DNA from 2 places in the Salipiger sp. genome. Region 2 is predicted to be linked to the other one. Evidence: riboswitches for the same ligand, from Rfam matches in the RefSeq annotation. Region 2 holds a riboswitch; the other holds the start of a gene.
What was found. A riboswitch is a leader RNA that binds a small molecule or an ion and turns the genes downstream of it on or off. The one in region 2 is predicted to bind cobalamin.

Region 1 (10,075 bases), on a different contig from region 2:
CGTCGTGGGCGTGAAAACCCACCGCGGCACCATCATGGCCGATCACGTCGTGGTCTGTGCCGGCCTCTGGGGCCGCCTGATCGCCGACATGGTGGGCGAGGATCTGCCGGTGATGCCGGTCGACCACCCGCTGACCTTCTTCGGCCCCTACGATGAGTTTGCCGGCACCGGCCTCGAGATCGGCCGTCCGCTGCTCCGCGACCAGGGCAACTCCGCCTACCTGCGCGACACCGGCGATCCCGAGACCACCGAGGGCGGCCAGATCGAGTGGGGCTACTACTACGAGAAAGAGCCGCGCATGGTGCACCCGCGCGACATTCTCGAGAAGGGCCAGGCCCGCCTCGGGCCGTCGATGCGCGACCTCGAGCTCGAGGACGTGATCGAGCCGCTTGAACGTGCCATGGAGCTCACCCCGATCCTCGGCGAGCTTGGCTTCAACGAGAGCCACTCGTTCAACGGCCTGCTGCAGACCACCACCGATGGCGGCCCCTCGATGGGCGAAAGCCGCAAGGTGCGCGGCCTGTGGTACGCCGTGGCGATCTGGGTCAAGGACGCGCCCGGCATGGCCAAGCTGATCGTCGACTGGATGACCGACGGCCGCACCCATATCGACCATCACGGCATCGATTACGCGCGCTTCCAGGATTTCCAGCTGAGCGAGGATTTCATCTGGGGCCGCTGCGAAGAGACCGCCAAGAAGATCTACAACCCGCCGGTCCACCCGCGCGAACCCTTCGGCAACGCCCGCGGCATCCGCCGCTCGCCGTTCTACGAGCGCGAGGTCGAGCTCGGCGGCTACTTCATGGAGCTTGGCGGCTGGGAACGGGCGCATGGCTACGCGGCCAATGAGCACCTGCTCGAAAAATACGCCGACCAGGTGCCGGTGCGCGAAAACGAGTGGGACAACCGCCACTTCTGGCGCGTGTCCAACGCCGAGCAGCTCGAGATGTCGAACGATTGTGCGATCATCAACCTGTCGCACTTCCACATCACCGATATCGAGGGCCCGGATCACGTGGCCCTGATGGAGTGGCTCTGCGCCGCGAAGATCGGTGGCGACGCCAATATCGGAAAGGGCATCTACACCCACATGCTCGATGACGAGGGCATGGTGCGGGCGGACTTCACCGTGTTCCGCATGGGCGACCGCATCCGCATGGTGAACGGCGCCGATGCCGGCCCGCGCGACCTGATGTACATGAAGCGCACCGCGCAGGACCGCGGGCTCGACGTGACCATCACCGACGTGACCGAGAAGTTCACCACCATCGGCATCTGGGGCCCGAACGCCCGCGAGACGCTGAAAAAGGTGGTGGCCGACCCGGCCGGGCTCGACATCGAGAACTTCCCCTTCGCGGCCATCAAGCCGATCGAGATCGCGGGCAAGACCGTCACGGCCTTCCGCATCTCCTATGTCGGCGAACAGGGCTGGGAACTGCACATGCCCTACGAGGACGGCCTCGCCGTCTGGGATGCGCTGCGTGAAACCGGCGTGATGGCGATGGGGGTCGAGACCTACGCGAACTCGCGCCGCCTCGAGAAGTCGCTGCGTCTGCAGAACGCCGACCTGCACACCCAGTACAACCTGATCGAGGCCGCGCTGGCGCGTCCGAAGGTCAAGGAAGCGGACTTCCGCGGCAAGGCGAAGCATGTCGAGTTCAAGGCGCGCGAACACCAGCCCGCGATGCTCTGCACGCTGGTCATGCACGACAACATCGACAGTCAGGGCGTGGCCCGCTACCCGGTGAACACCATGCCGGTGATGGACCCCGAGACCGACGAGGTGCTGATCGACAGCCTCGGCCGCCGCTCCTACACCACCTCTCAGGCCTTCGGCCCGAGCGTGGGCAAGAACATCATGCTGGCCTACCTGCCGCAGGAGTATTGCGAACTGGGGCGCAAGCTGAAGGTGACCTACTTTGACGAGCCCTTCGAGGTCGAGGTCGCCGGCATCGGCTACGCCCCGCTCTACGATCCCGAGAACCTCAAGCCGCGCAGCTGACGCGGCACCACGAGGCACGACTGACCGGCGGGCTCTGGCTCGCCGGTTTTGTCTTTCTAGGGCTGTCTCCCGAGCGCTGTCCGGCGCGGAACAAGGCGACGCCGCCGCGCCCGCTCAGTGCTCCGCCAACCAGTCCGCGAAGAGCCGCGCGTTGGCCGAGGCGCGGCCGTGGATGCGGAGGTAGAACGGGTGCGGCGAGGGCATCTCGTCGGGCACCAGCGGCACCAGTCGGCGGCTTTCGAGATGACCGCCAAGCAGCCCTTCCCAGCCCAGCACCGCGCCGACATGATCTTCCGCGGCCTGCAGCGAGATGAGGTAGTTGTTAAGGAAAAACCCCGGGCCGCGCGGCGCCGGCCGGTCGAGATAGGCGAACCACTCGGACCACTCGGTATAGGGGTTCACGCCAGACTGGGTGTGGATCAGCGGCACGTCGGAAAGATCCGCCAGCCGGGTGATGCCATAGGTCCTGGCGAACTGCTCGGTGCCGAGGGCAAGGATGCGGTCGCGAAAGAGCACCCGCGTCTCGTCATCCTCCGCGTCCGGATCGCCATAGTGGATCGACAGGTCCACCCCCTGCGGCTTGCGGTCGTCCTGGATGAGCTGGGATATCGCGACGCCCGGATGCTCCTTCCAGAACGCCGCCAGGCGCGGGGTCAGCCAGAGCCCGCTCATCGCGGTGGTGGCCGCCAGCGACACCCCGGTGCGGTCGTGCCGGCTGCGAATCCGGGTGACGCTGTCCGAGATGGTTTCGAATCCCCTTTGCAGCGAGACAAACAGCAGCGCCCCGGCCTCGGTCAGCTCGACACCCCGGTATTGGCGGTTGAAAAGCGTTTGTCCCAGCTCGTTTTCCAGCGCCTTGATGCGATGGCTCACCGCCGCCGGCGTGACGTTGAGTTCGGTTGAGGCCAGTTTGAAGCTTAAATTTCGGGCAGCGGCCTCGAAACAGGCGAGATCGCCAAGGGACGGCAAGTCATAGGGTTTGGGCACTGGACGTCGCTTTCAGGCTGGGGATGTCGCAAACGAGCAAAATGCCGCCGTGACATGAATTGAACTAAACCCACATGAGGATTTTGCCAATTGCCAATTTCGGACTAGGATGGCTCTGTGCGCCGAAATAGCCCTCCCGCGACAGGAGTTTCGCCATGGCCAGCCCGACCGCCCCGCTCTCCGAACTGCTCAGCCAGCACCGTCCCGGCCATGCGCTTGCGCAACCGTTCTACACCTCGCCCGAGATCTACGAGGCCGACCTCGAGACGATCTGGTACCGCGAGTGGCTCTATGCCTTCCCGGCCTGCATGCTCGAGAAGACCGGCGCCTACCAGCGCCTGCGCATCGGCGCCTACGACGTCATCGTGATCCGCGACGGCAAGGGCCAGATCGTCGCCTTCCACAACTCGTGCCGCCACCGCGGCTCGGTGCTGTGCTCGGCTGCGCAGGGCCGCGTCGCCAAGCTCACCTGCCCCTACCACCAGTGGACCTACGACCTCGACGGCAAGCTGCTCTGGGCGCGCGACATGGGCCCCGATTTCGACCCGTCGAAGCACGGGCTGAAGCCGGTGCACTGCCGCACCGTGGCGGGCCTTGTCTATATCTGCCTTGCCACTGATGCCCCCGCCTTCGATGGCTTCGCCGAGACCGTGAGCCCCTATCTTGGCGTGCACGACCTGTCGGACGCCAAGGTCGCGTTCCAGTCGACGATCATCGAGAAGGGCAACTGGAAGCTGGTCTGGGAGAACAACCGAGAGTGCTATCACTGCGCCGGCAACCACCCCGACCTCTGCCGCACCTATCCCGAGGATCCGACCATCACCGGCGTCAGCGCCGACGGCACCTTCCCTGAGAAGGTCGAAAAGCACTTCAGCCGCCTCGAGGCCGCCGGTGCGCCGTCGCGCTTCAAGATGGATGACGGCGGCCAGTTCCGCGTCGCGCGGATGCCGCTGCTGGATGGCGCCGAGAGCTACACCGTATCGGGCAAGATCGCGGTGCAGAAGCGTCTCGGCCAGATCCCGTTCCTCGATGCCGGCACGCTGCTGATGTTCCACTACCCGACGACCTGGAACCACTTCCTCAGCGATCACTCGATCACCTTCCGCGTCACCCCGATCGGGCCGCAGGAGACCGAGGTGCAGACCACCTGGCTGGTCAACAAGGACGCGGTCGAGGGCGTGGATTACGACCTCAAGAACCTGACCACGGTCTGGGAGCACACCAACGACGAAGACCGCCGCGTGGTCGAGGACAACCAGCAGGGCATCAACTCGCCCGCCTTCGAGCCTGGCCCCTACTCGGCCACCCACGAAGACGGCGTGATCCAGTTCGTGAACTGGTATCTCGGCCGCATGCGCACCGCCCACGCCCCCGCCACCCTCGCAGCGGAGTAACTGCCCATGACCACCTCCCTCGTCGCCGCATCGGGACACTGGACCGACGACGAGGCGCTGGAATGCGTCTCCATCCTGCCCGAGACGGCGAATGTCATCACCGTGTGCTTCCAGTCGCCCTCGGGCCGGCCCTTCGACTTCAAGGCCGGGCAGTTCCTGACGCTGGAACTGCCGGTGCCCGGCGGGCCGCTCTACCGGACCTACACGATCTCTTCCTCGCCCTCGCGTCCGCTGTCGCTGACGATGACGATGAAGGCCCAGCCCGACAGCATCGGGACGCGCTGGATCATGGACAACCTCAAGCCGGGCATGACGCTGCGCGCGCTCGGCCCGGGCGGGCGCTTCACCGCGTCCGAGCACCCGGCCAAGAAGTACCTGTTCATCTCGGCCGGCTCGGGCATCACCCCGATGATGTCGATGGCCACCGAGTTCTACGACCGTGGCCGCACCTGCGACATCGTCTTCGTCAACTGCGCCCGCACGCCGTCGGAAATCATCTTCCGCGAGCGGCTCGAGCATATGGCCTCGCGCATCGAGGGGCTCGATCTGCGCTGGGTGGTGGAGCAGCGTGACAAGTTCCAGCCGTGGACCGGCTACCAGGGCCAGTTCAACCAGCTGATGCTTGGCCTGATGGCGCCGGACTATCTCGAGCGGGAAGTGTTCTGCTGCGGCCCCGAGGGCTTCATGACCGCGGTGCGCGAAGCGCTGGCGGGCCTCGGCTTCGACATGGAGCATTACCATCAGGAGAGCTTCCAGGCGCCCGGCACCCCCGGCCCCGAACTGGTCGAGGCCCCGGTACCGGAAGACGACCTGCCGGAAGAAGACGTGCAGGCCGAGATCACCTTCGACATCTCCGGCGTCACCGCCTCCGGCCCCGAGACCGACACCGTGCTCGCCGCGGCGCGCGGCGCCGGCGTGGCGATCCCGTCGGGCTGCACCTTCGGTGTCTGCGGCACCTGCAAGGTCAAGAAGCTCGAGGGCGAGGTGCACATGGTGCACAACGGCGGCATCACCGAGGAGGAGATCGAGGAAGGCTACATCCTCGCCTGCTGCTCGAACCCGCGCGGCAAGGTCACCGTCGAGCTCTGATCTCGCTCATCTGAAATTCGCGTGGGCGCGGTCACTCCGCGCCGCGCATCAGCACGCCCACTGGCGGCTGCGCCTCCTCGCGCCCCTGCCCCGCCTGCGCCTTGCGGTATTCGGCCGGGGTCACGCCGCGCTCGGCCTTGAGGGTGCGCGACAGATGCGGCCCGTCGCAGAAGCCGCAGGCCAGCGCGATCTCGGTGATCGTGGCATCGGACCCGCGCAGCCGCTGCAGCGCCCGCTCGAGCCGCAGATCGAGATAGACCTTGAGCGGCGTCTGACGCAGGTCCGCGAGGAAGCGCCGCTCGAGCGTGCGCCGCCCCACCTCCAGCTCGCGCGCCAGCTCCTCCACCGTCTTCGGATGTTCTAGGTTCTGCTGCATCCTGAGCACCGCGCGCTTGACCAGCGCATCGCCGGCGCGCCGCGCCGTGGCCTGCCCGGGCTGCGGACGCTCACCGCTCATCGCCTCGTCGATCATCATGATGTTGAGGCTCTTGATCGCGGCGTTCTGCCCGACATGGCGCTGCACGAGGAAGGCCGCCAGATGCGCCGCCCCGTGCCCGCCGGAACAGGTCAGGCGGTCGCGGTCGACGACGAAGATCTGATCCGAGATCGGCGTCTCGGCCTCGAACTGGTCGAGGAAATCCTGATGGTGGAACCAGCTCACGCAGCAGCGGTAGCCCTTGAGCAGCCCGAGCCGTTGCAGGATGAAAACGCCGGTGCAGAGCCCCACCAGCGGCACGCCGGCCTTGGCCTGCCGACGCAGGAACCCCTGCGCCTCGGGGCCCAGCGCGGCGCTGTCGCCGATCAGCCCGCCGACCACCACGATATAGTCGTAGCGCCCGGCATGGCGCAGGCGCTTCTCGGGCTGCACCCGCACCCCGCAGGACGAGCGCACCGCCTCGAGACTGTCCGACAGCACCACCCAGTCGCACAGGATCGGGCGCGAGAGATCGGCCTCGTCGGCGGCGAGGCGCAGCACGTCGACGAAATTGGCGAAGGCCGAGAGGGTGAAGCGGTCGGCCAGAAGGAAGGCGACGCTCAGGCGCTTGGCGGGGGTCTTGGAGGGTACGGCCATGTCGGCATCCTTCACAGCGGATGGCGCGAATCTACAGGTTGCCCGGGAGGCGGGCAATGTGGCCTTGGTCGTAGACCCGGCATTGGAACGGGGATCGCGCGGAACCAAGGCGCTGCAAGCGCCGCCGCGCATCGCCGGGCCGCGGGGTGGCGACCGCCGTCACGAACCTCTTGGTTTATCCCGGCCAAATCCGAAGGACCTCACAACTCTGCGCCGACGTCAAAAAATCGCCAGCCCGGGGGGCGGGCCGGCGATGCGCGGCGGCCTGCGGCCTCTGCTCCGCGCGGGAGTGGGGATCGAGCACAGCGCCGTCGAGCAAGTCCGAAGGCAAGCATTCGCCCGTCCGCCCATAAATCAGGCACCCAATTTCCGCCCCCAGCGAAAGAATCCGCCCCCACAAACATCCGATTCCCAAGCCCGCAAGGGCACACAAGCTCTTGTGCCCCGAACCGTTGCACAACTGCATATTGACGCACCTCAGGCTACATGGTCTAGATATAGTTGCTTCAGGTGTCCGACGGAATCATCCGCCGGCAAGAGGGAAGCCGGTGAAACGCCGGCGCTGCCCCCGCAACTGTAAGTGGCGAGCACGACCAATCGCGCCACTGGGGCCTCGCCCCGGGAAGGCTGGTCAACGCGCCGAGCCGCAAGTCAGGAGACCTGCCGGAAGCAACAGGATTTGACCACGAACGGTGGGTTCGGGGCGTGTCACGGAACCGGGTCGGCGCGGCTGACCCGCCCAAGTCGCGTCCTCGCCCGCCAGCCACAAAGAGGACGCCGCCCATGTCGATCATCGTCTATTCCAAGCCCGCCTGCGTGCAGTGCACCGCCACCACCCGCGCCCTCGATGCCCGCGGCCTGCCCTACGACGTGGTGGACCTCACCGAGGATGCCGACGCGATGGCGCGCGTGACCGAGCTTGGCTACCGCCAGGCGCCCGTGGTCATCGCCGGCGAAGACCACTGGTCGGGCTTCCGCCCCGACATGATCGGCGCGCTCGCCTCCTGAACCATGCCGGGGATCGTCTACTTCTCCTCGGCCAGCGGCAACACCGCGCGCTTCGTGGACGGGCTCGGGATGGCGGCCAGCCGCATCCCCGTCTCGCCCAAGGCGGCGCTGCCGGAGCTGCCCGAGGACTACGTGCTGATCTGCCCCACCTATGCCGACGGTGAAGGCCGCGGCGCGGTGCCCAAGCAGGTCATCCGCTTTCTGAACGGTCCCGAGAACCGCCGCCGCCTGCGCGGCGTCATCGGCGGCGGCAACCGCAATTTCGGGGCCACCTATGGCCTCGCCGCCGATGTCATCGCCAAGAAATGCTCCGTGCCGCTGCTCTACAAGTTCGAGCTTGCCGGCACGCTCACCGACATTGCCCGCGTCAGAGACGGGCTGCACGCCTTCTGGGGGACCGAATGCTTGACCGCATGAGCGAGACGCTCGACTACCACGCGCTGAATGCGATGCTGAACCTCTACGACGAGGACGGCCATATCCGCTTCGAGGCCGACCGCATGGCCGCGCGGCAGTATTTCCTGCAGCACGTCAACCAGAACACGGTGTTCTTCCACTCGCTCGACGAGAAGCTCGATTACCTCGTCGAGGAGGGCTACTACGAGGCTGAAGTGCTCGAGGCCTATCCGCGCGCGTTCCTGCAGCAGATCTGGGACGCCGCCTTCAAGAAGAAGTTCCGCTTCCCGACCTTCCTCGGCGCGTTCAAGTACTACACCTCCTACACGCTCAAGACCCGCGACGGGAAACGCTTCCTAGAGCGCTATGAGGACCGCGTGGTGATGGTCTCGCTGGCGCTGGCGCGCGGCGATCAGGATCTCGCCATGTCGTTCATGGAAGAGATCCTCTCGGGCCGCTTCCAGCCCGCCACGCCCACCTTCCTCAACGCCGGCAAGAAGAGCCGCGGCGAGCTGATCTCCTGCTTCCTGCTGCGGCTCGAGGACAACATGGAAAGCATCGGCCGCGGCATCAACTCGGCGCTGCAGCTCAGCAAGCGCGGCGGCGGTGTCGCCCTGATGCTGACCAACATCCGCGAGCACGGCGCGCCGATCAAGGGCATCGAGAACCAGTCTTCCGGCGTCATCCCGATCATGAAGCTGCTCGAAGACAGCTTCTCCTACGCCAATCAGCTGGGCGCGCGTCAGGGCGCGGGGGCGGTCTATCTCAACGCCCACCACCCCGATATCCTGCGCTTTCTCGACACCAAGCGCGAGAATGCCGACGAGAAAATCCGCATCAAGACGCTGTCGCTCGGCGTGGTGATCCCCGACGTCACCTTCGAGCTCGCCAAGCGCAACGAGCCGATGTACCTGTTCTCGCCGCATGACGTGGAGAAGATCTACGGCGTGCCGTTCTCGGAGATCTCGGTCACCGAGAAATACGACGAGATGGTCGAGGACAAGCGCATCCGGAAGACCAAGATCAACGCCCGCTCGTTCTTCCAGACGCTGGCCGAGATCCAGTTCGAGAGCGGCTATCCCTACATCATGTTCGAGGACACGGTGAACCGGATGAACCCGATCGACGGGCGCATCACCATGTCGAACCTGTGCTCCGAGATCCTGCAGGTCAACGAGGCCTCGGAGTTCAACGACGATCTCAGCTATGCCCGCATGGGCACCGACATCTCGTGCAACCTGGGCTCGCTCAACATCGCCAAGACGATGGACGGGCGCGACCTTGGCGCCACCGTCGAGGCGGCGATCCGGGCGCTGACCGCGGTGTCGGAGATGTCGGCGATCGACGCGGTGCCGTCGATCCGCAAGGGCAATGACGAGAGCCACGCCATCGGCCTCGGCCAGATGAACCTGCACGGCTTCCTCGCCCGCGAGCGCATCCATTACGGCAGCCCCGAGGGGGTCGAGTTCACCTCCATCTACTTCGCCACCGTGGCCTATCACGCCATCCGCGCCTCCTGCGCGCTGGCCAAGGAGCGCGGCGCGACCTTCAAGGGCTTTGCGGCGTCGGACTATGCCTCGGGCGTGTTCTTCGACAAGTACACCGAGCGCGACTGGCTCCCCGAGAGCGACCGCGTGGCCGAGCTCTTCGACGGTATCGCCCTGCCCTCGCGCGCCGACTGGGCGGCGCTGAAGGCCGATGTCATGGAGCACGGGCTCTACAACCGCAACCTGCAGGCGGTGCCGCCCACCGGCTCGATCAGCTACATCAACAACTCGACCTCCTCGATCCACCCGATCGTGTCGAAGATCGAGATTCGCAAGGAAGGCAAGATCGGCCGCGTCTACTACCCGGCCGCCTTCATGACCAACGACAATCTCGAGTATTACCGCGACGCCTACGAGATCGGCCCCGAGGCGCTGATCGAGACCTATGCCGCCGCCACCGAGCATGTCGACCAGGGCCTGTCGCTGACCCTGTTCTTCCCCGCCGAGGCCACCACGCGCGACATCAACCGCGCCCAGATCCTCGCCTGGAAGAAGGGCATCAAGACGATCTACTACGTGCGCCTGCGCCAGACCGCGCTGGAAGGCACCGAGGTCGAGGGCTGCGTGTCCTGCACGCTCT
Region 2 (10,075 bases):
TCGACGCGGAAATAGGCCTGCACGTCCGAGGTCACGTCATAGCTGAAGGTGGTGTTCACCAGCCCGTAATCGTCGAGCTCCTCGCGGTCGGCCTCGTACAGCCCGCTCACGCGCAGGCGCGCGCGGTCGGAGAGGTCGGCGGTGACGCCAAGCGAGAAGGCGTGCTCGGGCACCGAGACCTGCCAGCCCGAACTGTCGAGCGAGGCGGTGGTCCAGCTGTCGGTCCAGGTGTAGCTGCCGTCGAGCGTCACCCGGTCGTTCACCTCGACCGCGCCTGCGAGTTCAAGACCCGCGCGGCTGCTGACGCCGTCGGCCTGCACGTACTGGTAGCTGGTATAGGAGTAGTCGATGATGTCCTCGGCCTCGATCCAGAACGCGGTGGCGCGCACCCAGGCGCTATCGCCGTAGCGCTTCTCGACGCCGAGGTCGAAGCTCACCGAGGTCTCGGGCTCGAGATCGGCATTGCCGGAATAGGCGTCGTAGAGCTCGTAATTCGAGGGCGCCCGGTAGCCGTTGGCGAGGTTGGCGCGGAAGGTGAGGTCGGGCGCCGCGCGCCAGACGGCGGAGAGGCGCCCGGTGGTGAAGCCGCCGAACTCGGAATGGGTGTCCTGCCGCAGCGCGAAACTCAGGTCGATGTCGTCGGTCGGGCTGGCGGTCAGCTCGGTGAAGAGCGAGTTGACGCTGCTCTCCTGCCGCTGGCTGCTGCCATAGGGGCCCCAGCTCGACGCGCCCGAGATGTCGTCCTTGTAGTACTCCTCGGTGCGCTCGACGCCGACCACCGCGCGGGTCGTGGCGCTGGGCGAGAAGCCCAGCTGGTAGCGGTAGTTCATCCGCGCGCCTTCATAGGCAAAGCGGAACGGGTAGGGCGTGCCGTTATAGGGCGGCGTGTCGGCGGCATAGCTGTCGAGCGAGGTGCCGTGCAGCGTGCGCTCGGTGTGGTACCAGCTGACCGAGGCCTCGTGGTCGAAGATGTCGGAGGAGAACAGCAGCGCGGCGCGCAGGCCGTATTGCTCGCGGTCGGTCACGTCGTCGGGCGAGCCGTCGAACACCCGGCCAGAAGCGCTCTCGTCGTAATCGTATTGCGATTCCTCGGCGAAGCCGGAGAGCTGCAGCTGGGCCGCGCCGCCGCCAAGGTCGTAGCTGCCCGAGAAGCTCAGGCGGCGCGCCTCGAAGCCGTCGGCCTCGTCGTTCTTGTCGGTGGGGTTCGAGGTGCCGTAGTTCAGCCCGTCCTCGTCGGCGGCGGAAAAGCCGTCGGTCTTCACGTAGGAGAGGGTGACCGCGGTCTCGTGGCCCTCGCCCTTGTTGTAGAGCGTCGCGGCGGAGCGGAAGGTCTCGTAGCTGCCGTATTCGAGGAAGCCCTCGGCGCTGAGCCCGTCGCGCTTGGCGCGCTTGGTGGTGATGTTGATCACGCCGCCGATGGCTTCGGAGCCGACCAGCGCTGATTGCGAGCCGCGCAGGATCTCGATCTGGCCGATATCGCCGCCGGTGAGGCCGCCGAAATCGTAGGCCACCTGCGTGCCCGACGGATCCGAGACGTCGATGCCGTCGATGCGCACCGCGATGTTCTGCTGCGACACGCCGCGGATCGCGATACCGGCATTGGTGCCGAGCGGCCCGTTCGAGCGGATCGTCACGCCGGGCTGGCGGGCGAGAATGTCGATCACGCGGGTGTCGGCCTCGTCCTGCAGGTCGTCCTCGGTGAGCACGTCGACGGCGACGCCGGTGCGCAGCGGTGTGGTGGATTCAAATCCCACGTTGAGGATCAGCGTCGGCAGTTCGTAATAGCTGTCGTCCTGCGCGAGCAGCGGCGTGGTGCTCAGAGCCAGCACCGAGGCGGAGGTGAGGACATGTTTCTTCATGGTCCATCCTTTCCATATCGGCCCCCGGGCAGGGGGCGGCTGTCGTGGTGTTCGCGGAAAGGTCGGGGGACACCCCGGCTCCCGTGAACGGTGCGGTTGTCACCACGAACGGAAAGACCGTACCCCGATGCGCGCCCCGCGCGTGGGGAGGGTGATCACCTTGGCAGGTCTCCTGACTTGCGGGTCATCGCGCGACGCGGGCCTTCCCGGGCGTATCGCCCAGTGGCATATGCCGGTCGCACTCGCCGCTCACAGTTGCGGGGGCAGTCGCGGGTTTGCACCGCGTTCCCTATTCTCCGGACAAGGCCCGGAACCGAGGCCCGCTCCGCTTAGTCCGGCTCGCCTCACCGCACAAGTGCTTCCTTGGTGCCGTCTCGGAAGACGTGGATTCGGGGCCGCATGGGAATGGATGGCACCGGGCATGGGATTGCATGGAACTGATTTGGGAAATACTGCCCCCACGTGGTCTCGGGAGGGTATCGGCGCCGGATTCGAGGGCGATTCACCGGGTTTCCCGCAGTCGAATCTGGCCTGTGACTGAGATGCCGAAAAATGTGCATTTCGCAACAAAACATTTTTGGGATTTTATGGCCCGTGACATCTTCACGACAGCGTGACTATATATAGTTGCGCGCAGGTTCCCGCTCACCACATGTTTGTGAGTTTTGGCGAAACAGCACCCTAGATGTTGTTTTTCACAGGGTCTGCGAACAAGAACTTGTGCCATCTCCCGAAATTCCCCGTTGCCTCCCATGAATTCCCATGTCATACCTTTAACCACGATGAGGGACGGGACAGAGGGCAAACAACAACGCCCCGGCAAACACCCAGAACAATAAAAGAGCAGGTTCATACAGGCACCCGCCCTTCATCGTAACACAGAGATCCGGCGCGCGAGCGAGCAGACATCCCCCCAGGTGGCGCGCGCAGCTGGACAAGCCCGCACAGCGGGTCAAGGCGGCGGGTTGATCGGTGGCAGCAGATCAACCCGCCGTATTTCGTTTCAGGGGGCTGTGAGTAGGGACATTGGGCCGCAGGCTGAGGTTCAGAGGCGAAAGTCGGCATAAGGTCGACAGCAAGGGCAGGGTGTCTATCCCGGCCTCTTTTCGCCGTGTCCTCGAAGCCGGTGACCCGGACTGGACCGACGGTCTGAACCCCAATTTCGTGATCGTTTACGGCGACCAGCGCCGCAAGTATCTCGAATGCTTCACCATCCAGGAAATCGAGGCCATCGAGGACCGCATCAGCAACATGAAGCGTGGCTCGCGCAAGCGGCGCCTGCTCGAGCGGCTGATCTCGGCCCAGTCGGTCACGTCGAGCGTTGACGACACCGGGCGGATCGTGATTCCTGTCAAGCTGCGCGACAAGATCGCGCTCGAGAACGAAGCGCAGTTCATCGGTACCGTCGACACCTTCCAGATCTGGGAGCCCGCGGCCTACGAGGCCGACCTCGAGGAGACCGAGGACGAGCTGGCCGATTTCGACGGCGATCCGCTGGAACTGCTCGATGAAGACGACGAGGACGAGGAGATCTGAGATGGCACCTGCGGCGGATCACGATAACGGCGCGCCGCATGTTCCGGTTCTCCTGCGGCCTCTGCTCGAGGCCGTGGCGCCGGTCAGCGGCACCTGGGTCGACGGCACCTTCGGGGCAGGGGGCTATTCCCGCGGCCTGCTCGACGCCGGCGCCGACAAGGTCATCGGCATCGACCGCGATCCGCTGGCGCACCAGATGGCGCAGGAGTGGATCGGCGAGTATGGCGGCCGGCTGGAACTGGTCGAGGGCAATTTCGCCGACATGGACAGCTTCGTCAGCGACGCCGACGGCGTGGTGCTGGATCTTGGCGTGTCGTCGATGCAGCTCGACATCGCCGAACGCGGTTTCTCCTTCATGAAGGACGGCCCGCTCGACATGCGCATGGAACAGTCGGGCGAGAGCGCCGCCGACCTGGTCAAGCGCCTCGACGAGACGGCGCTGGCCGATGTTCTCTATACCTACGGCGAAGAGCGCGCCTCGCGCCGCATCGCCCGCGCCATCGTCAAGGCCCGCGACCAGGAGCCGATCGAGACCACCGCGCGTCTCTCGGCGATCGTCGAGGCCTGCCTGCCGCGTCCCAAGCCCGGCCAGTCGCACCCCGCCACGCGCAGCTTCCAGGCGCTGCGCATCGCGGTGAACGACGAGTATGGCGCGCTCTGGCGTGGCCTCATGGCCGCCGAACGGGCGCTGAAACCCGGCGGCTGGCTCTGCGTCGTGACCTTCCACTCGGTCGAGGACCGCATGGTCAAGCGCTTCTTCCAGGCGCGCTCGGGCAAGCTCAACACGGTGAGCCGCTACGCGCCCGCCACCGAGACCGAGGATCCGCAATTCGTCCTCGTCACCCGCAAGGCCGTTGGCCCGGATGACGAGGAACTGGCCGCCAATCCGCGCGCCCGCTCGGCGCGGCTCCGGATCGGCAAACGCACCGATGCCGCCGCCGGCGAGATCGGCGCGGAAAAGCTCAACATGCCTCAGCTCAAGGGGAAACGCTGATGCGAACGCTGCTCTACGTGACCACGTTCCTGGGCCTGATCGGCCTCGCTTTCTGGGCCTATCGCGAGAATTATGACACCAAGGAGGCGCTCGACAACGTCGACCGGCTGCATCGCAACATTGCCGATGCCCGGGCACGGCTGTCGATCCTCAAGGCGGAATGGGCCTATCTCAACCGCCCCGACCGGCTGCGCGATCTGGCCGAGATCAACTTTCCCCGGCTCGAGCTGCTGCCGATGCGTCCCGATCAGTTCGGCCGCGTCGATCAGGTCGCCTACCCGGTGACCCAGCCGCTGGTGGTGATGGATCCCATCGACGTCTCGAGCGCGGGGGCATCGCAATGACCCGCACGCCGCTTCGCCCGCTCGCCCGCATCCTCGAAGCCCGCCAGAAGGGCGAGAACCCCGACGCCATCGAACGCGAGAACCTGCGCATCCGCCACGAGCAGATGCGCGACAAGGCGCGGGTGCGCGCCGAGGGTCGCCTTCTGGTCATGAGCGTGATGTTCCTCGTGGCCTTCACCGTGGTCGGCGCCCGCATGGGCATGCTCGCCGCCTCGGAGCCGGCCGAGCCGCGCGCCCACGCCAGCGGCGCCTCGATCATCGCCAGCCGCGCCGACATCACCGACCGTCATGGCCGCATCCTCGCGACCAACATGGAGACCCATTCTCTCTACGCCCATCCGCAGCAGATGATCGAGCCGCAGCGCGCCGCCAAGGAGCTGAAGGCGATCTTCCCGGATCTCGACGAGGAGCGGATGCTGAAGGATTTCACCGATCCCAAGCGCAAGTTCCTGTGGGTGAAGAAGAAAATCAGCCCCGAGCAGATGCAGGCCGTGCATGATATCGGCGAGCCGGGCCTTCTTTTCGGTCCGCGCGAGATGCGGCTCTATCCCAACGGCGCGCTGGCCTCGCACATCCTTGGCGGCTCGAGCTTCGGGCGCGAGGGGGTGGCCTCAGCCGAGGTGATCGGCACCGCCGGCATCGAGAAGTTCTTGGACGAGGAGCTGCGCGATCCGGCCCGTGGCGGGGCTCCGCTCGAACTGTCGATCGACCTCAGCGTGCAGGCCGCGACCGAGCGCGTGCTCGACGCCGGCATGCGCCTCTTGAACGCCAAGGGCGCCGCGTCGGTGCTGATGGACGTGCATACCGGCGAGGTCATCGCGCTGGCCTCGCTGCCCGATTTCGATCCCAACGACCGTCCGCGCCCGCCCACCGAGGGCAGCCCCTCGGACAGCCCGCTGTTCAACCGCGCGGTGCAGGGGGTCTACGAGCTGGGCTCGACCTTCAAGATCTTCGCCGCCGCGCAGGCGATGGAGCTGGGGCTTGTCGGGCCTCAGACCGTCATCGACACCCGCCCACCCTTCAAGGTCGGCGGCCACCGGATCGGCGAATTCGAGGGGCACAACTACGGTCAGATCCCCGTCGAGGAGATCATCATCAAGAGCTCGAACCGGGGCACCGGCAAGATGGCGCTGGCCATCGGCATCGAGCGCCAGCAGGACTTCCTCAAGAAGCTTGGCTTCTTCGAGCCGACGCCGCTCGAGATCGTCGAGGCGGCGGGCGGCAAGCCGCTTCTGCCGGCGCGCTGGACGGATCTTTCCTCGGTGACGATCTCTTACGGCCACGGCCTGTCCTCTTCGCCGCTGCATCTCGCGGCGGCCTATTCCTCCATCGCCAATGGCGGCACGCTGGTGAGGCCCACGCTGATCAAGCAGCAGGGCGCGCAGATGGGAGAGCGGGTGATGTCACAAAGCGTGGCCGCGGCCTCGCGCGACATGCTGCGCAAGGTGGTGAGCACCGGCACCGCGAGCTTCGGCGAGGTGCCGGGCTATCACGTCGGCGGCAAGACCGGCACCGCCGACAAGCCCAAGGAGCAGGGCGGCGGCTACTACAAGGACAAGGTCATCGCGACCTTCGCCTCGATGTTCCCGGCGCATGATCCGCAATACGTGCTCATCGTGACCCTCGACGAGCCGGTCGAGACCTCGGGCTCGAAGCCGCGCCGCACCGCCGGCTGGACCGCCGTTCCGGTCGCCGCCGAGATGATCGGCAGGATCGCGCCGCTTCTGGGCTTGCGTCCGGAATACGATATGGGAGAAGTGGCAGAGGTCACGCTGGTCCGGCAGTGACGCCGCTCATGGCTCCTGCGGGATCCGGACCTCTGCAACACCACAAGACGCTTCGGGGGCAGATATGAGCGGTGAGGAAAAGAGCCTGTCGGATCTCGGCCTGACGGCGCGCGGCGGCCGCGAGGCCCGGATCACGGGCATCTCGGTCGACAGCCGCGCGGTGATGCCTGGCCATCTCTTCGCGGCGATGCCGGGCACCAAGATCCACGGCGCAACCTTCATCGAGACCGCGCTGGCGCAGGGCGCAGTAGCGGTGCTGACCGATGCCGAGGGTGCGCGCCTCGCCGAGGCGGCGCTGGCCGAGAGTGACGCTGCGCTGGTCATCGCCGCCGAGCCGCGCGCCGCGCTGGCCTATGCCTGCGCGCTGTTCTTCGGGGCCCAGCCCGCCACGATGGTGGCCGTCACCGGCACCAACGGCAAGACCAGCGTGGCAAGCTTCGTGCGCCGCCTCTGGCAGGAGCTGGGCTTCCGCGCCGTCAATCTCGGCACTACCGGGGTCGAGGGCGACTGGCAGGCGCCGCTGCGTCACACCACCCCCGAGCCGATCACCCTGCACAAGGCGCTGGCCGACGCGGCGAGCGCCGGCGTCGATCACGCGGCGATGGAGGCCTCCTCGCACGGGCTCGACCAGCGCCGGCTCGACGGGGTCCAGCTGGTGGCCGCGGGCTTCACCAACTTCACCCAGGATCACCTCGATTATCACGCCGATTTCGAGGAGTACTTCGCCGCCAAGGCGGGGCTCTTCGCCCGCGTCCTGCCCGAGGACGGCACCGCTGTGGTCAATATCGACGACGCGCGCGGCATCGACATGCTCGCCATCGCCCGCGCCCGCGGGCAGGAGGTGCTGACCGTCGGTGAAAGCGAGGGCGCCGACCTGCGCCTGCTGGGCCAGCGTTTTGACGCCACCGGGCAGGAGCTGCGGCTGAGTTGGCACGGCGTGGTCGAGCAACTGCGGCTGAACCTCGTGGGTGGCTTCCAGGGCCAGAACGCGCTGGTCGCGGCGGGCCTCGTGATCGCCTGCGGCGCCGAGGCCGAAGACGTGTTCCGCGCGTTGCCCCGGCTCGAGACGGTGCATGGCCGCATGCAGCTCGCCGCCACCCGCGACAGCGGCGCGGCGGTTTATGTCGATTACGCCCACACCCCTGATGCGGTGGCCACTGCCATCAGGGCGCTGCGCCCGCATGTCATGGGCCGGCTCATTGCCATCGTCGGCGCCGGCGGCGACCGCGACGCCGGCAAGCGCCCGCTGATGGGCCGCGCCGCGGCCGAGAATGCCGACCTGGTCATCGTCACCGACGACAACCCGCGCTCCGAGGACCCCGCCGCGATCCGCGCGCAGGTGCTCGCCGGCGCGCCGGAGGCCACCGAGGTGGGCGACCGCGCCGAGGCGATCCTGCGCGGCGTCGATCTGCTGCAGCCCGGTGACGCGCTGCTGGTCTGCGGCAAGGGCCACGAGACCGGCCAGATCGTCGGCGACACGGTCTACCCGTTCGACGATGTCGAGCAGGCCAGCGTCGCGGTGGCCGCACTGGACGGGAGGGGCCTGTGACACTCTGGACGGCAAAGGACGCCGCCGCCGCCACCGGCGGGAAGGTCGCGGGCGACTGGGAGGCCAATGGCGTCTCGATCGACACCCGCACGATCGCCCGGGGCGATCTCTTCGTGGCGCTCAAGGCGGCGCGCGACGGGCATGATTTCGTGGCGCAGGCGCTCGAGAACGGCGCCAGCGCCGCTCTGGTGAGCCGCATCCCCGAGGGCGTCGATCCGGCCAGGCTGCTGATCGTCGACGACGTGCAGACCGGGCTCGAGGCGCTGGGACAGGCGGCGCGTGCGCGCACCCGGGCCAAGGTCGTGGCGGTGACCGGCTCGGTCGGCAAGACCTCGACCAAGGAGATGCTGCGCGTGGTGCTCGGCGCGCAGGGCAGCGTGCATGCTGCCGAGAAGAGCTACAACAATCACTGGGGCGTGCCGCTGACGCTGGCGCGGATGCCGGCGGAGGTGGATTTCGCGGTGATCGAGATCGGCATGAACCACCCCGGCGAGATCGCGCCGCTGTCGCGCATGGCGCGGCCCGACGTGGCGATGATCACCATCGTGGCGCCGGCCCACCTTGCCGCCTTCGAGAGCCTCGAGGGCATCGCCCGCGAGAAGGGCGCGATCTTCGAGGGGCTCGAGCCCGGCGGCACCGCCGTGGTCAACGGCGATCTGCCGGTTTCGCCGCTGCTGATCGAGATGGCCGAGGCGAAGGCCGCGCATATGATCACTTTCGGCGAGGCCGAGGGCAATCACCACCGCGTCACCCATGTCGATATCGGCGACACCACCACCGTGGTGCAGGGCCGGGCGTGGCGCTCTCCGGTGCTTTACAAGGTGGCGGTGCCGGGGCGGCATTTCGCGGTCAACGGCATGGGCGTGCTGGCCGTGGCGCATGCGCTGGGGCTCGACCGGGCGCTGGCGGTGACCGCGCTGGGGCAGTGGAGCGCGGGCGCCGGGCGTGGCCTGCGCGAAACCATCCTGCTCGACCCGGTGGAGACCCATCTCTCGCTCGAGCTGATCGACGACGCCTACAACGCCAACCCGGCCTCGCTGGCCGCCTCGCTCGAGGTGCTCGCCGGCGCCAAGACCCGCGACGGGGTGGGGCGCGTGGCGCATGGCCGCCGCATCGCCTATCTCGGCGACATGAAGGAGCTCGGCGCCACCGAGGCGGCGCTGCACCGCGCCGTGGCGGATTTGCCGGCGATGCAGAAGATCGATCTCGTGCATTGCGTCGGGCCGCTGATGCGCAACCTCTGGCAGGCGCTGCCGCAGGACAAGCGCGGCCACTGGACCGAGACCGCCGACGGCATGGCGGCGCGGGTGCGGCACGATATGGATGCGGGCGATGTCGTGCTGGTGAAGGGCTCGCTCTCCACCGGGCTCGGGCGCGTGGTTGACGCGATCCGGCGCATGGGCGTATCCCCCGCGGGCGGCAACGGGTAACGAGGACCACAGCATGCTCTACTGGCTCACCGAACTGAGCGATGGCGGCGATCTGTTCAACCTGTTTCGCTACATCACCTTCCGCGCCGGCGGCGCCTTCCTGACGGCGCTGATCTTCGGCTTCATCTTCGGGCGCCCGCTGATCGACGTGCTGCGCAAGCGGCAGGGCAAGGGCCAGCCGATCCGCGACGACGGCCCCGAAGGGCATTTCGTCAAGGCCGGCACGCCGACCATGGGCGGGCTGCTGATCGTCGGCGCGCTGCTCACCTCGACGCTGCTCTGGGCGAGGCTCGACAATCCCTTCGTGTGGATGGTGCTATTTGTCACCGTGGGCTACGCCGCCATCGGCTTTGCCGATGACTACGCCAAGGTGGCCAAGCAGAACACCGCAGGTGTGTCGGGCAAAGTCCGGCTTTTGCTGGGCTTTCTGATCGCGGGCGCGGCGGGCGCCTGGGCCGCGTGGCACCACCCGGCCGAGCTCACCGGGCAGCTCGCCTTCCCGGTGTTCAAGAACGCGCTGCTCGATCTCGGCTTCCTCTTCGTGCCCTTCGCGATGATCGTCATCGTCGGCGCCGC

Region 1: linked by a shared signal. The riboswitch ahead of nrdH (glutaredoxin-like protein NrdH) and the one ahead of AC6RA4_RS11215 (TonB-dependent receptor plug domain-containing protein) in region 2 are both predicted to bind cobalamin.

What each region holds. Positions count from the first base shown of each region.
Region 1 covers NZ_JBYNAH010000083.1:361-10,435, reverse strand. Annotated here, with positions in the region: gene AC6RA4_RS11570 (GcvT family protein) at 1-2,002, shown strand, start outside; gene AC6RA4_RS11565 (LysR family transcriptional regulator) at 2,117-2,989, opposite strand; gene AC6RA4_RS11560 (aromatic ring-hydroxylating oxygenase subunit alpha) at 3,145-4,383, shown strand; gene AC6RA4_RS11555 (FAD-binding oxidoreductase) at 4,390-5,472, shown strand; gene AC6RA4_RS11550 (GlxA family transcriptional regulator) at 5,504-6,544, opposite strand; cobalamin riboswitch at 7,036-7,226, shown strand; gene nrdH (glutaredoxin-like protein NrdH) at 7,328-7,552, shown strand; gene nrdI (class Ib ribonucleoside-diphosphate reductase assembly flavoprotein NrdI) at 7,556-7,969, shown strand; gene nrdE (class 1b ribonucleoside-diphosphate reductase subunit alpha) at 7,954-10,075, shown strand, end outside.
Region 2 covers NZ_JBYNAH010000079.1:9,171-19,245, forward strand. Annotated here, with positions in the region: gene AC6RA4_RS11215 (TonB-dependent receptor plug domain-containing protein) at 1-1,859, opposite strand, end outside; cobalamin riboswitch at 2,005-2,192, opposite strand; gene mraZ (division/cell wall cluster transcriptional repressor MraZ) at 2,886-3,395, shown strand; gene rsmH (16S rRNA (cytosine(1402)-N(4))-methyltransferase RsmH) at 3,397-4,389, shown strand; gene ftsL (cell division protein FtsL) at 4,389-4,733, shown strand; gene AC6RA4_RS11235 (peptidoglycan D,D-transpeptidase FtsI family protein) at 4,730-6,520, shown strand; gene AC6RA4_RS11240 (UDP-N-acetylmuramoyl-L-alanyl-D-glutamate--2,6-diaminopimelate ligase) at 6,585-8,069, shown strand; gene AC6RA4_RS11245 (UDP-N-acetylmuramoyl-tripeptide--D-alanyl-D-alanine ligase) at 8,066-9,499, shown strand; gene mraY (phospho-N-acetylmuramoyl-pentapeptide-transferase) at 9,513-10,075, shown strand, end outside.